4 regions of the Methylobacterium sp. AC690 genome follow, and region 4 is predicted to be linked to each of the others. Evidence: predicted binding sites of a transcription regulator. Region 4 holds the regulator's gene; each other region holds the start of a gene.

Region 1 (3,474 bases), on a different contig from region 4:
GGGGCGAGGGCGATGACGTCCTCGGCGGCCTCGCCCCGGCTGAACAGCACCAGCGGCCGGGGCTGCAGGCGCGGCCGGGACGCCGGATCGGACCGGCCGGCCGGCGTGGGGCGATCCGCCCGCCAGGGCTCCACGAGGTCGGCCCGCTCGGGCAGGTGGCTCGCGCGGAAGCCGAGCCGCATCATCCGCCGGCCGAGGCGCTGGCGCAGGGCATCGCCCAGATGCTCGGCGCCTCCGCCCTCGGCGGGCGTCTCCACCAGCGTGCCCTGACGCGCCGCGATCGTGCCCGTGGCGGTGACGGCGAGGCCCACGGTCTCGAAGCCGAAGCCGGCATCGAGGGCCGGGCCGAGGCGATCGAGGCGCAGGGTCAGCAGGCGTGCGAGCTGGACCGGGCAACGGCTCGGCAGGCTCATCCCGAGGTCGAGGGTGCGCACCACCCCGTCGACGCGGGTCAGGGACAGCCGCAGCGCCCGGGCGCCGAGGCCGGCCGCCTCCAGCCGGGGCGCCAGCCGCTCCATCAGGCCCGTGGCCGTGGCGACGATGGTTTCCGGCTGCCCGATCGGTTCGAGGAAGCCGCGCTGGGCCTCGAAGTCGCGCGGGTCCTCCGCCGAGACGAGGGGCTCGGGCCGGCGGCCGAGGGCCTGGTCGAGGCGCAGCAGCAGGGTCTCGCCGAAGCGCCGGGCCAGGGGCGCCCGGGGTGCGGCGGCGAGGTCGCCGATCCGGCGCAGGCCGAGGCGGGCCAGGGCCTGCGCCTTGCCCGGATCGAGGCGCAGGGCGGAAACCGGGAGGGCCTGCAGGGCCTCCCCGTTGCATCCGGGCGCCACGAGGCCACCCCCGCCGTGGCGCGCCAGGGCGAAGGCGCAGGCGGGCGTGTCCGCGAGGGCGATCCGGGCCGGAATCGCGCCCGCGCACAGGCGTCGTGCGAGGTCCGCCAGCAACTGCGCCTCGCCTCCGAAGAGGTGGCTCGCCCCCGCGATGTCGAGGAAGAAGCCGTCGGCGCCCTCTGCCGGACCGTAGGGCGCCACGACCGGGGTGTAGCGCTTGGCCCAGAGGCAGAGCCGATGCAGGGCGGCCTCATCGGCCTCCGGGTCGGCGGGATGGACGGCCACGGGCGTGCCGATCCGGGCCCGGGCCCGGGCGAGGGTCTCGCCGGGCTCGAGGCCGAGGGCGCGGGCGGCGGCGTCCACCGCGACCAAGCGCAGGCCGTTGGCCTCCATCGCGGCCACCACCAGGGGGCCGTCCCCGTGAGCGCCGTCGTCCTGGGCGCGGTCTTGCTGGGCGCGGTCTTGCTGGGTGCCGTCTTCCCGGCCGCCGTCAGCCCGAGCGCTGGACGCGCCGGTCGGACAGGGCCGCGCCCGGGCCCGCCTCAACCGTGTGACCGGCCAATGCTCCAGCCAGACCGAAACGATGCGCGGCATGATCCCACTCCAGAAGCCAATGTCCGGTCCGCCCGTTGCGGCTTCGGTCGAGGGTCACCTGCCAGCACGGCCGCTCGATGCAGCCGAATCGGTCGCGCAGGGCCTTGCCGGCGGCGATCCGCCAGCGGGTCGCGGCCACGTTGGGGCTCTCCGCCTCGGGAGGCCGCAGGACGAGGAGAAGCAGGTCGGTTCGCCCGGCCGCGAGGTGGAGCCGCCGGCTCTGGGCCAGGGGCAGGGCGGCGTCGACGAGGCCCGCCACGGCGGCCAGCCCCTGCGCGCGTAGGGATTCCTCCAGGGCCCGGTAGGCGTCTCCGTCGCTGGCGACCTCGAACAGCAGGAGCCGCCCCGGGTCGAGGCCGAGGCCGGCGAGCCCGTGGCCGTAGGGGAGGGGGTGGCCCTGGCCCACCACCAGCAGGGCCTCGCCCCGCACGCGGGCGAGGTGGCGCGCCACCAGCGCCAGGGCAAAGCCGAGGGCCGCCGGCTCGTCGCCCGCCTGGTCGGGGGCGATCTCGTGCAGCTGCCCGAGGGCGAGCCCACCCTGCGCGAGGCGCGAATCGACGTCGTGGATGCCGAAGGGCAGGGCACCCCGGAGGACCGAGCCCCCTCCGTGCCCGGCCACGAGGTCGCGCAATGCGGCCAGATCCACGGGCTCCGCGTCCCGGGACGGAGATCCCACGTCCGGGTGGTCCGTCGACGCCATCGCGGTCTCCACATCGGGAAGGTCTTCAGGGCTCTGTCTCATCGGCTCCGCTCCATCCCGCTACGCTAAGAACAAAACAGGAACAGACTCAATCGGTTTCCGGGGGGATTCGGAATTTCGTCGCCGCTCAAGGACTTGGCCTGTGGAAGGCTGTGGATGCCTGTGGATGGCGTCCCGCGGGCCGGCATTTGCGCCACGCTTGACCCTGTGGCGAGGGCAGGGCAGCACTCCTCACCTGCCGCGCACAAGACGCGGATCAGCCGGGAGAACTCCATGCGTCTCGCTCGTGCCCTCGTGGTCCTGTCGGGCCTGATCACCGTCGCGGGAGGGCTCCCCGCCGCGGCGCAGACGGCGGCCCAACCCAGGGGCGAAGAGCCCCGGGCCGCGTCCAAGGTGCGCCGGCCCCAGGTCGCGTCGCAGCCGATCCAGGTCTACGATGCCCGCTTCGAGAACGGCGACCTCCGCATCTCCGGCAGCGTGCGCAAGCCCGGCACGGTGGTGGTGCTCGACGAGGACATCTCGATCATCGCCGACAGCCGGGGCCGCTTCGTCTTCCGGCTGCCCTACGTGCCCACCAACTGCATCGCCACCCTGAAGGCGGGCGAGGACGAGCGCGAGGCGGTCATCGCCAATTGCGGACCTGCCGGCCAGCCCGGCCCGAAGGGCGAGACGGGGCAGAAGGGAGACGCGGGAGACAGGGGCGAGACCGGCCCCGCCGGCCCGCAGGGCGTCGCCGGCCTGCCCGGTCCCCAGGGACCGAAGGGCGAGCCGGGTCCCCGGGGCGAGACCGGACCCAAGGGGGAAGCCGGACCCAAGGGCGAGGCAGGTCCCAAGGGCGAGGCAGGTCCCAAGGGCGAGACGGGTCTCAAGGGCGAGCCGGGTCCGAAGGGGGATGCCGGACCGAAGGGCGAGACGGGCGCGAAGGGGGCGGCCGGCGAGCGCGGCCCGGCGGGTCAGAAGGGCGAGGCCGGTCAGGCCGCCCTGGCCGCCGCCGCACCCGCATCGCCGTTCCGGGTGGTGCGCCAGGACACCTGCCCGGCCTCCGGCTGCAGCATCACCTGCGAGAGCACCGAGATCCTGGCCTCGGCCCTCTGCCTGAAGGGGGGCAGCGCCATCGTGACGGCGGGAGCCGACGGAAGCTTGAGTGCGACCTGCCCCACCGAGAGCCAGGGGCTCGTCGGCTTCTGCGCCCGGCGCTGAGGCGCCGGACAACCCGGGCGATCGCCCCTCGCCGAAACGGAGGCGTCCGGTGTAAGGACGCGCTTCGTTTCGCGCCGAAGTCGATCCCACGTGTCGCTACCGTCCATGCTTCCTGACCCTTCCAGCCCCGTTCCCTGCACCCGCGGGGTTGCCCGA
Region 2 (3,474 bases), on a different contig from region 4:
CCAGACTCAGCGCAAGACCAAGCCGACCGACGAGAGCGGCCGCTTCGCCGCTGCGATCCTCGGCAACACCGAGGACGTGTGGAAAGAGGTCCTTCCGAACCAGACCGGTCGCCAGTACCGGCCGACCGCGATGGTGCTCTACACCGGCGGCACCCGCAGCGGCTGCGGTTCTGCGCAAGCGGCGATGGGGCCGTTCTACTGCCCGATCGACAAGAAGGTCTATCTCGACACCTCCTTCTTCAAGGAGATGGAGCAGAAGTTCGGCGTGAAGGGTGATTTCGCCTACGCCTACGTCATTGCCCACGAAGTCGGGCACCACGTACAGGATGAGCTCGGGATTCTCGGCAAGGTGCAGGGGCGCCAGCAGAACGCGTCGAGCAAGACGGAAGCGAACCAGCTCTCCGTGCGCATCGAGCTCATGGCCGACTGCCTCGCGGGCGTCTGGGCCAAGAACTCGAACGACAAGTACAATGCCCTGGAGCAGGGCGACATCGAAGAGGCGATGCAGGCGGCGAGCGCCATCGGCGACGACAAGCTTCAGAAGCAGTCGCAGGGCTACGCGGTGCCGGATTCCTTCACCCACGGTTCGTCCGAACAGCGGATGCGCTGGTTCATGACCGGCTATCGCAGCGGACAGACGAAGTCCTGCGACACGTTCCGGGCAGCGCGTAACTGAGGTGCAGCCGGCGCGCTGTCGGGGGGCGGGGCTTTCGCGTAAGATCGCTGATGTCCCGCCCGCGCTCGGCTGAAGGCATTCCATGATGGTCGCATCCGACAAGACCCGCAGCTTCATCCCGCTAGCCATCGCGGTCCTCACGGTGTCGGATACCCGGAGCGCGGAGGACGACCGCTCCGGCGACACCCTCGTCGAGCGCCTTGAGGCTGCGGGCCATACCCTGGCCGCTCGCGCGATCGTCCCCGACGAAGTGGCGGCGATCCGCGGACAGGTCGAGAACTGGAGCCGGGACCCGGCCGTCGACGTCGTCATCACGACGGGCGGCACAGGCTTCACCGGTCGGGACGTGACGCCCGAGGCGATCGAGCCGCTGTTCGAGAAGCGCATGGACGGCTTCTCGGCCGTCTTCCACCGCATCTCCTACGACAAGATCGGAACCTCGACCCTGCAGTCGCGCGCGACGGCCGGCGTCGCGAACGCCACCTACATCTTCGTGCTGCCCGGCTCTCCCGGGGCCTGTCGCGACGCCTGGGACGGTATCCTCGCCGCGCAGCTGGACTATCGCCATCGCCCCTGCAACTTCGTCGAGATCATGCCCCGTCTCGACGAGCACCTGCGTCGCGGCGCATCGATCTCGGTCTGATTCACACCGACTGGGGATTGTCCGCGGTGGTCAGGCCCGGTCGAGCCGCGCCGCGAGCGGGCGGGCCTTCAGTCGGCGGATAAATTTCGGTCCGGCGAGGAGGCGGTCGCGTCGCACCAGATCGCCCGGACGCGGTGCGTTCACGCCGATGACGCGCTCGCCCCGGGCAGCCAGGCGCGTGGGCAGGCCGGTATGGGGCCGGCGCAGGCGTGCCAGCGAGACCTCCGGCCGCGCCGTCCCGATGAAGCGGTCGAGAAGACGGATCCAGCCCTCGGCGGGAATATCGCCGGCCTCCAGGCAAAGGACCCAGTCCCGGCGTGCGACCTTCGCCCCTGCCGACCACGGCGACGACCCGCGTCCGCGCAGAACGACCTTCGCACCGGTCGCTTCGGCCACGGTCTCGATCGTCGTATTCGCGGTTGGCACGATGATCACCGCATCGCCGACGAGCCCCGCCGCGACGCCGGCCACCAGCGCGCCGAGCGTGTCGGCGAGTTGATCGACGGATTCGGGGTCGGCAGGCCGGGTCACGGAGATGAGAGCCGAAAGCATGCGCGCGCATACCGCATTTTTGCGTTGCGCAAAGCCATCTCACGGCGGCGCAATGCTAACAGGCGGGTAGAAATGCTGAGGGACGGGCGTTCTGCCTGAAATATCTGCAACTGTCCCGACGTTTGTTCGTGATACGTTCTCATCCAATCCCTCTGGATGAACTCGGCCCATGCCTGCAGACGCCTTCCGCTCATCATTCGCCGACATCGAGGCGGCGCGACGTCTCGGTGAGACGACGCCGCAGCCGTCGGGGCGGCGGGGCCGGGGTGCCACGGCCAATCCGAGCGGACGGTATGAGGCGGCCCGCCGGGAATCCTTCGACGACGGCTGGTCCGCAGAGGAGGAGGCGGTCGCTTTGCGGACCGAGGTGAGGCCGGAGCATGCCCGTACGCTGATCACCCGCAACACCTCGCCCGACATCTCGTTCGATCGCTCGATCAATCCCTATCGAGGCTGCGAGCACGGCTGCGTCTACTGCTTCGCCCGTCCGAACCATGCCTATGTCGGCCTCTCGCCGGGCCTGGATTTCGAGACCAAGCTGTTCCGGAAGGTGAATGCCGGCGCCCTGCTCGAAGCGGAGCTGTCGGCGCCGGGTTACCGCCCTGCTACCATCGCCCTGGGCACCGCCACCGATCCCTACCAGCCCATCGAACGGGAGCATCGCGTCACCCGCGCGGTGCTGGAGGTGCTGGCGCGTTTCCGCCACCCGGTCGGCATCGTGACGAAATCGAACCTCGTCGTGCGCGACCTCGACCTCCTCACCGACCTCGCGCGGGATGGTCTGGTCAAAGTCGCAATCTCGGTGACGACCCTGGATCCCGTCCTGGCGCGCCGGCTCGAGCCGCGGGCGCCGCATCCGCAAAAGCGCCTGGATGCGATCGGCCGATTGAGCGCGGCCGGTATCCCCGTGATGGTCATTGCCGCGCCGATCATCCCCTCGCTCAACGACCACGAGCTCGAGGCGATCCTCGGTCAGGCCCGTGCCCTCGGCGCCCAGGAGGCCAGCCACGTGCTCCTGCGCCTTCCGCTCGAGCTCGATGACCTGGTGAATGACTGGTTCGCCGAGCATTATCCGGGCCGGCAACACCACGTCATGTCGCTGGTCCGCGCTGCGCGGGGCGGCAAGGCCTATGACGCCGCCTTCGGCACGCGGATGACCGGCACCGGCGCCTATGCCGACCTGATCCGCCAGCGCATGCGGCTTGCCCGGCTGCGCCTCGGCTATCCCGAAGTCCGGCGGCGCCTGCGGACTGACCTGTTCAGGGTTCCGACGGACCAGCTGAGCCTGTTCTGAGGTCATAGGCGCGCGTGAAGCTGAGGCGATGATGGGGTGAGCGGCCGCGGCGTGCGAGGCCGGCGAGGTGCGTGCGCGTGCCGTAGCCGACATTGCTGGCCCAGCCGTAATCCGGGTAGCGCCCGGCGAGCCGACGCATCAGGGTATCGCGGAGGGTCTTGGCCACGATGGAGGCGGCGGCGATCTGCGGCACCAGACGGTCGCCGCCCACCACGGCGCGGCCCGGAAGGGTGAGACCGGGAATCGCGTCGCGGCCGTCGACCCAGACCGGTGCGTCGAGGTGCAGGGCGAGGACCGCGCGCCGCATGG
Region 3 (3,474 bases), on a different contig from region 4:
ACCAGGCCACCAGGGAGCCGGCGCCGGAGCCGCGGCCCGGACCCACCGGGATGTCGTGGTCCTTGGCCCACTTGATGAAGTCCGACACGATCAGGAAGTAGCCGGGAAACTTCATGCCCACGATGACGTCGAGCTCGAAGGCGAGGCGGTCGCGGTAGACCTGCTCGGACATCCCGGGCGCGGTGCCGTGCTGGGCGAGGCGCAGTTCGAGGCCGGCCTCCGCCTGCCGGCGCAGCTCCGCCGGCTCGTCGAGGGGCGGCGCGGCCGCCACGTCGGGGGTGGCCGCGGGGGCGGTGGCGTCGCGGGCGGCAACGACGCCGAAATTCGGCAGGATCGGCTTGCGGGTGCGCACGCGATAGGCGCAGCGCATGGCGATCTCGACGGTGGCGCTCAGGGCGTCCGGCAGGTCGGTGAAGAGCGCGGCCATCTCGGCGCGGGTCTTGAAGCCGTGCCGGGGGGTCAGCTTGCGGCGGCGGTCGTCCGAGACGAGGCGGCCATCCGCGATCGCCAGGAGCGCGTCGTGGGCGTCGTAGTCGCTCTCGCGGGCGAAGAACGGCTCGTTGGCGGCCACCACCGAGAGGCCGTTCGTGTCCGCCAGGCGCAGCAATTCCCGCTCGACCATGCGCTCGTCGGCGAGGCCGTGGCGCAGGATCTCGACGTAGAGCCTGTCCTCGCCGAAGGCCCCGCGCAGCTGCGCCAGGCGACCGGCGGCGAGCTCGGCCCGGCCCTGCCGCAGGGCGCTGTCGAGGGGGCCGGTGGAGCCGCCCGTCAGGGCGATCAGGCCGGCGCTCGACTCGGCCAGGGCCTCGACGCTGACGCGGGGGGCATCGCCCAGGGCGACGTCGAAATAGGCGCGGCTGGCCAGCCGCAGCAGGTTGCCGTAGCCGGTCTCGTCCTGCGCCAGCACGACGATGTTGGCGCAGCCGGCCTGGCCCTGCCCGACGCGCGCCATCGGATCGGGCGCCTCGAAGGCCACGGTGAGCTGGAGGCCGGCGATCGGCTGGATGCCGGCGCCGGCGGCCTTCTCGGAGAATTCCAGCGCCCCGAACAGGTTGTTGGTGTCGGTGAGCGCGAGGGCCGGCTGCCGGTCGGCCAGGGCGGCCTTCACGATGTCGCCGACCTTCAGGGCCCCTTCCAGCAGGGAGAACGACGAGTGAACGTGAAGGTGGACGTAAGCCGGGTCTTTGAGCAGGGGATTCTGGAGGATGCGCGCCATGAGACCAACAGCCCGAGTCGTGGTTTCCAATCCATGAGAAACCGGCGCCCGGACGCGTTTCCCTGTGGACCGCGCGCCCCCTGTGACTCCGCCGCAACGCTATCGCAAGGGCGCCAATGCGACAGCCCAGGCGGCGAAGGACATCGCCAGGAGCCCGAAGGCCATGAACTCGACCGCACCCGTCAGGATCATCCGCTTGAACATGGGCCTCGCCTTTCGTTGACGCCCCGAGTTTTGTTCTTGTTTTGTTCTATGTAAAGCGAAAGTCTCCGCGCTGGCGGATCGTCGTTAACGTCGCGTAAATTCCATCGCCCCGGCCCGGGGTCGCGGATCGGCCGGGAGGGCTCAAGCGAGGCGTCGGCCCCTCCAGTGCAGGGATGGCCCGCGCGGAGCCCCCCCACCCGCCCTCAGGGCAGCTGCTCGATCAGCCCGTCCCGGATCGTCACGCGCCGGTCCATGCGGGCGGCGAGATCCATGTTGTGGGTGGCCACCAGGGCGGCGAGGCCGGAGGCGCGGACCAGCGAGACCAGGATGCCGAAGACGTGGGCGGCGGTGTGCGGATCGAGGTTGCCGGTGGGCTCGTCGGCGAGCAGCAGGCGCGGGCCGTTGGCCACCGCGCGCGCAATGGCGACGCGCTGCTGCTCGCCGCCCGAGAGCTCGGCCGGCCGGTGCAGGAGGCGCTCCTTCAGGCCGAGGAAGCTCAGCAGCTCGCTCGCCCGTTCGCGGGCCTCGCGCTGGGACAGCCCGCGGATGAGCTGCGGCATCACCACGTTCTCCAGGGCCGAGAATTCCGGCAGGAGGTGGTGGAACTGGTAGACGAAGCCCATCTCCTCGCGCCGCAGGCGGGTGCGCTCGGCATCCCCCATCGCGGCCGTCGGACTGCCGCCGATATAGATCTCGCCGCCGTCGGGGCGCTCCAGCAGGCCGGCGAGGTGCAGCAGGGTGCTCTTGCCGGCCCCCGAGGGGGCCACCAGGGCGACGAGCTCGCCCGGCCAGATCGCGAAATCCGCCTGGCGCAGGATTTCGAGGGCGCCGGCCCCGTCGCCGGCCCCTTGGGTGTAGCGCCGCTCCACCTTGGCGAAGAACAGGGCCGGGACCGGCTGCGCGCCGGGCGCCTCGGCTTTCGTGGTCATGGATGTTCGGGCCTCAGCCGTAGCGCAGGGCCTGCACCGGATCGAGCCGGGCGGCGCGCCACGAGGGATACAGCGTCGCGATCAGCGACAGGGCGATGGAGGTGACGACCACCACGGTGATCTCGTTGGCGTTCATCTCGGCCGGGATCTCGGCCAGGAAGCGCACCGTGGGGTCCCAGGCGGAGGGGAACAGCACCCGCTGGATCCCCTTGATGTTCATCGTGATCAGGATGCCCAGCCCCAGGCCGCTCAGGGTCCCGACCACGCCGATCAGCGCCCCGTTGATGAGGAACACCCGCATGATGGTGCCGGGGGTCGCCCCCATGGTGCGCAGGATGGCGATGTCGCTCGACTTGTCGCGCACCAGCAGGATCAGCCCCGAGATGATGTTCAGGGTCGCCACCACGACGATCAGGCTGAGGATCAGGAACATGACGTTCCGCTCCACCTCCAGCGCCCCGAAGAAGGTTCGGTTGCGCTGGCGCCAGTCGGTGAGGAGCACCGGGCGCTCGGCCGCCATCTCGAGGTCGGGCCGCATCGCGCCCACCGCCTCGGCATTGTCGAGGTAGATCTCGATCAGGCTGACATCGGCGTCCCGGTTGAAGAAGGCCTGGGACTCGGTGAGCGGCATGAACACGAAGGTCGAGTCGAACTCGGTCATGCCGATCTCGAAGATCGCCTTGATGGTGTAGCCCTTGGTGCGCGGCGCCGTGCCGAACGGCGTCGAGGCCCCCTTGGGGGTCAGCAGGTTGATCTGGTCGCCGGCCTGGACGCCGAGGGATTCGGCCAGGCGCCGGCCGATGGCGACGCCCGAGCCGTCGTCGAAGCCCTCCAGGCTGCCGCCCTTGATGTTGCTCGCGATGGCGCCGATCTTGTCGAGGTCCTCGCCCCGGATGCCGCGGACCAGCACGCCGCTGCCGGCGCCGCCATAGGGCGACGAGGCGAAGGCCTGCCCCTCCACCAGGGGAATCGCCGCCCGGACCCCGGCGACCTTCGACAGGCGCTCGGACAGGTCGGCATAGTCGGTGAAGAGCTTGTCGATCGGCGCCACGAAGACGTGGCCGTTGATGCCCACGATCTTCGACAGCAGCTCGGTCCGGAAGCCGTTCATCACCGACAGCACGA
Region 4 (3,474 bases):
CTCCCCCGGATCTTCGCCCTGGTGACCACCGCGGTCATCGGCACCCTGGCGACGACCCTCGTGGCCCAGATCGCCGCCGCGCCCTTCGCCACCTATCACTTTCAGACGGTGCAGCCCTTCGGGCTAGTGGGCAATGCGCTCACCCTGCCGCTGGTCTCCCTGGCGGTGATGCCGTCGGCGGTTCTCGGGATCCTGGCCTATCCGTTCGCACTGGATCAGCCGGTCTGGTGGGCGATGGGCCTCGCGGTGCGGGGGATGCTCGCCATCTCCACCTGGATTGCGGGCTTCGGACACGCCGTCGTGGTGGTCCCGGCCTTCGGCACGGGCGCCCTCGGCCTTCTGGCGGTGGCCCTGATCGTCCTGACGCTTCCGGCCTCTTCGCTGCGCTGGCTCGGCCTCATCCCGGCAGCGATCGGCCTCGCCTGTGCCGCCGCCCCGGACCGCTACGACATCTACATCGATCGTGAGGGGGCAGGCGCAGCCGTCCGCGAGCGCAACGGGCGCCTCGCCACCCTTGGACGGCCGCCCCCCTTCGTGCTGGCGCAATGGCTCAAGGCCGATGGCGACGACCGAAGGGTGCAGGACATCACGGGGTATCAGGGCTCACGCTGCGATGGCCTGGGTTGTACCCTGACCACACCGGACGGCCGCGTGCTCGCGTTGATCACCGACAAGCGCGCCCTCGGGGAGGACTGCGCCCGGGCCACGATCTTGATCACCCGGCAATCCGCACCCGCAGGCTGTGCCGCGCCGATCGTCGTCGACCGGGATTTCCTGGGATCGCACGGCGCAACCGCCATCCGCCTCACCCGCGATGGGCCGACCCTCGTCACCGCGAAGCATCCCGGCGACGTCGTGCCATGGCGTGCAACCCCGCCACCGCCGCCGTCGGAACAGACGGGACCACACCCGCAACCGTCGCCACCGTCGGCGACGGCTCTACCGGAGATCCCCGAGCGCACCGACGATCCGTTGGATCCTGCCGGTGACCAACCGAACAGAGAAATCCCTCAGTAGCGGCGCACGAGGCTGACGAGCCGTCCCTGGATCTGCACCCGATCCGGGCCGAGGACCCGCGTCTCATAGGCCGGGTTCGCCGCTTCCAGGGCGATGGACGAGCCGCGCCGGCGCAGGCGCTTCAGCGTGGCTTCCTCGTCGTCGATGAGCGCCACGATGATGTCGCCCGTATTGGCCGTATCCTGCTTGCGGATCACGACCAGGTCGCCGTCGAGGATGCCGGCATCGACCATCGAATCACCGCGCACCTCCAGGGCGTAATGCTCGCCACCGGCCAGGAAATCGGGTGACATCGTCACCGAATGGCTCTGTTCCTGGATGGCCGAGATGGGCGTACCCGCCGCGATTCGACCCATCACCGGGATGGTCACCGCCCGACCGCTCTCGTCGGTGGCTTGCGTGGTCGGCAGGCGGGACACCGATGCGCCGGCCGGCAGGCCCTTGCCTTTCCCGCCTTCGACCACGCTCGGCGTGAAGCGTCGAACCTCGGGGGCCGGTGCGGTGCGCGGGGCACCCGCGTTCCCGCCCAGGCTCTCCGGCATCCGGATCACCTCGATCGCCCGCGCCCGGTTGGGCAGCCGGCGCAGAAAGCCGCGCTCCTCAAGGGCCGTGATCAGGCGGTGAATGCCCGACTTCGACTTCAGGTCGAGAGCGTCCTTCATCTCGTCGAACGACGGGGGAACGCCGCTCTCGCGCATCCGGAGCTGGATGAACTGGAGCAGGTCCAGCTGCTTACGCGTCAACATGCGGGGCACTCTTCGTTAGGGCCACGGATCGCGGCGGGCGGCACCAGAAACAAACCACGAACACGTTAAACGTTCCGTAAGTGTTCTGCAAGGGTTCCTGTCTAGAGGCACCTTGCCCAACCCAATGGCGCGATGGGGATTGTGGAACGCGGTGCTGAGTTCGACAGCAACGCCTCGGGTCAGTCGATTGCCCGCGTCTCCGCACATGCCTTCTTCGGCTAGCGCTGCCCGGTGCCTCCTGTCTTGGGCCGATCGCCGGGCCCGTGGCCGCCCGTCTCAGTCGGGTCGCGGGGATCGTGCCAGAAGGTATCGAACAGGCGCTGCATCGCGCGGGCGTTCTCCTGTTGTACCTCCAGGCCCGCCTGAAACATCTGCTGCATCATGTCGAAGGGCGCTTCCGCGGAGGACGTGTCCAGCGCGGCCGGTTCGGGCCGGGGCGAGGCCGCGAGCCGCGCCGGACGCGGCCGGGCCTGAGGCGCGGGCGCCGCGGGCTCCGGGGCACTGCCGCCGGATTTCAGGAACGCCTGCATCATCTCCGACCAGGCATTGGGCGGGAAGCCGAAAGGGTTCGCCTCGGCGCGCGGCGCCGGCGCTGCGGCGGGCGCCTGGTTGATCATGACGTGGACGATCCCCGCCACCACCATGCCCGCCATGATCGGCAGCATCTGCTTCAGGGCCGGCATCGCGACGCCGCTGACGGTGGCGGCCTGTTGCAGAACCGCCTGGCTCAGGTGGGGCGAGCCGAAGAGTTGCTGGACCAGCATGTCCATCTGGGGCGTGGCGCTCGACGCCTTCGACGCGGCAGGCCCAACGAGGTTGAAGAGGTGCGCGAAGCCGGTCGGATCCTGGGCGACGTTCCGCTGCAGCCCCATCGTCAGGGCCGGGAGCAGGGCTTGCATCGCGCGCAGGCTCTGCTCCGGCGACAAGCCGAACTGCCGTCCGAAACCCTGCGCGCTGGCGCCCCCCTGCGCCTGAAGGAGATCGAACACATTAAACATGGCGGCCTCGCGGACGGACAACGGCTTTCCCGGTCATCGACCCGGGCGCGCCCCGCGAAGTCTGTCGCATCCGGTCAGCACTGACCAGCCCGGGCGCCTCACCACGGCCTGATTCCCCGCCGACGGGAACCTGCATCAACCTGTTTCTCACCCCGGACCTGCGATGCGCTTCCCTTCGCCCCTGATCGAGGCGCGCCTGGTGCGGCGCTACAAGCGCTTTCTCGCCGATCTGCAGCTTGCCGATGGATCCCTGATCACGGCCCATTGTCCCAATCCGGGGGCGATGCTGGGACTTGCCGTGCCGGGCGCGCGCGCCCTGCTGTCCGACGTCCGCAGCCCGACGCGCAAGCTGCCCTTCTCATGGGAATTGGTGGACGCGGACCTGCCCGGCGGCCGGCAATGGGTCGGGATCAACACGATGCGGCCGAACGCCCTGGTGGCGGAGGCCTTCGCCGCCGGCGGCCTGCCGTCCCTCGCCGGCTACACGAACCTGCGCCCCGAAGTCCGCTACGCCCAGGCCAGCCGCGTCGATTTCCTCGCCACGGGGGAGGGGGTGCCCCCCTGCCATGTCGAGGTGAAGAACTGCCACCTGATGCGCCGGCCCGGCCTCGCGGAATTCCCGGATTGCGTCGCCGCCCGCAGCGCCCGTCACATGATGGACCTCGCGGCCGTCGTCGAGGCCGGGGGACGGGCCATGGTCATCATCGTGGTGC

The links. The regulator LexA, encoded in region 4, represses DNA repair genes until DNA is damaged. The targets are predictions, from matches to a motif close to TGTTCNNNNTGTGTTCNG.
Region 1: AC0IY1_RS18830 (ImuA family protein) is a predicted target of LexA. The motif match lies at 2,186-2,203, and genes of this name have one in related genera.
Region 2: AC0IY1_RS17305 (PA0069 family radical SAM protein) is a predicted target of LexA. The motif match lies at 1,995-2,012, and genes of this name have one in related genera.
Region 3: dnaE (DNA polymerase III subunit alpha) is a predicted target of LexA. The motif match lies at 1,452-1,469, and genes of this name have one in related genera.

The regions. Positions count from the first base shown of each region.
Region 1 is NZ_CEEDOX010000016.1:70,390-73,863, reverse strand. It holds gene AC0IY1_RS18835 (Y-family DNA polymerase) at 1-1,418, opposite strand, end outside; gene AC0IY1_RS18830 (ImuA family protein) at 1,315-2,118, opposite strand; gene AC0IY1_RS18825 (collagen-like protein) at 2,392-3,318, shown strand; gene AC0IY1_RS18820 (TerB family tellurite resistance protein) at 3,474-3,474, shown strand, end outside.
Region 2 is NZ_CEEDOX010000014.1:107,548-111,021, reverse strand. It holds gene ypfJ (KPN_02809 family neutral zinc metallopeptidase) at 1-676, shown strand, start outside; gene moaB (molybdenum cofactor biosynthesis protein B) at 762-1,319, shown strand; gene AC0IY1_RS17310 (glycosyltransferase family protein) at 1,350-1,871, opposite strand; gene AC0IY1_RS17305 (PA0069 family radical SAM protein) at 2,041-3,165, shown strand; gene AC0IY1_RS17300 (ribonuclease HII) at 3,131-3,474, opposite strand, start outside.
Region 3 is NZ_CEEDOX010000001.1:230,732-234,205, forward strand. It holds gene dnaE (DNA polymerase III subunit alpha) at 1-1,216, opposite strand, end outside; gene AC0IY1_RS01115 (ABC transporter ATP-binding protein) at 1,624-2,349, opposite strand; gene AC0IY1_RS01120 (lipoprotein-releasing ABC transporter permease subunit) at 2,363-3,474, opposite strand, start outside.
Region 4 is NZ_CEEDOX010000005.1:220,614-224,087, reverse strand. It holds gene AC0IY1_RS08160 (ComEC/Rec2 family competence protein) at 1-1,017, shown strand, start outside; gene lexA (transcriptional repressor LexA) at 1,011-1,763, opposite strand; gene AC0IY1_RS08150 (DUF937 domain-containing protein) at 1,982-2,761, opposite strand; gene sfsA (DNA/RNA nuclease SfsA) at 2,925-3,474, shown strand, end outside.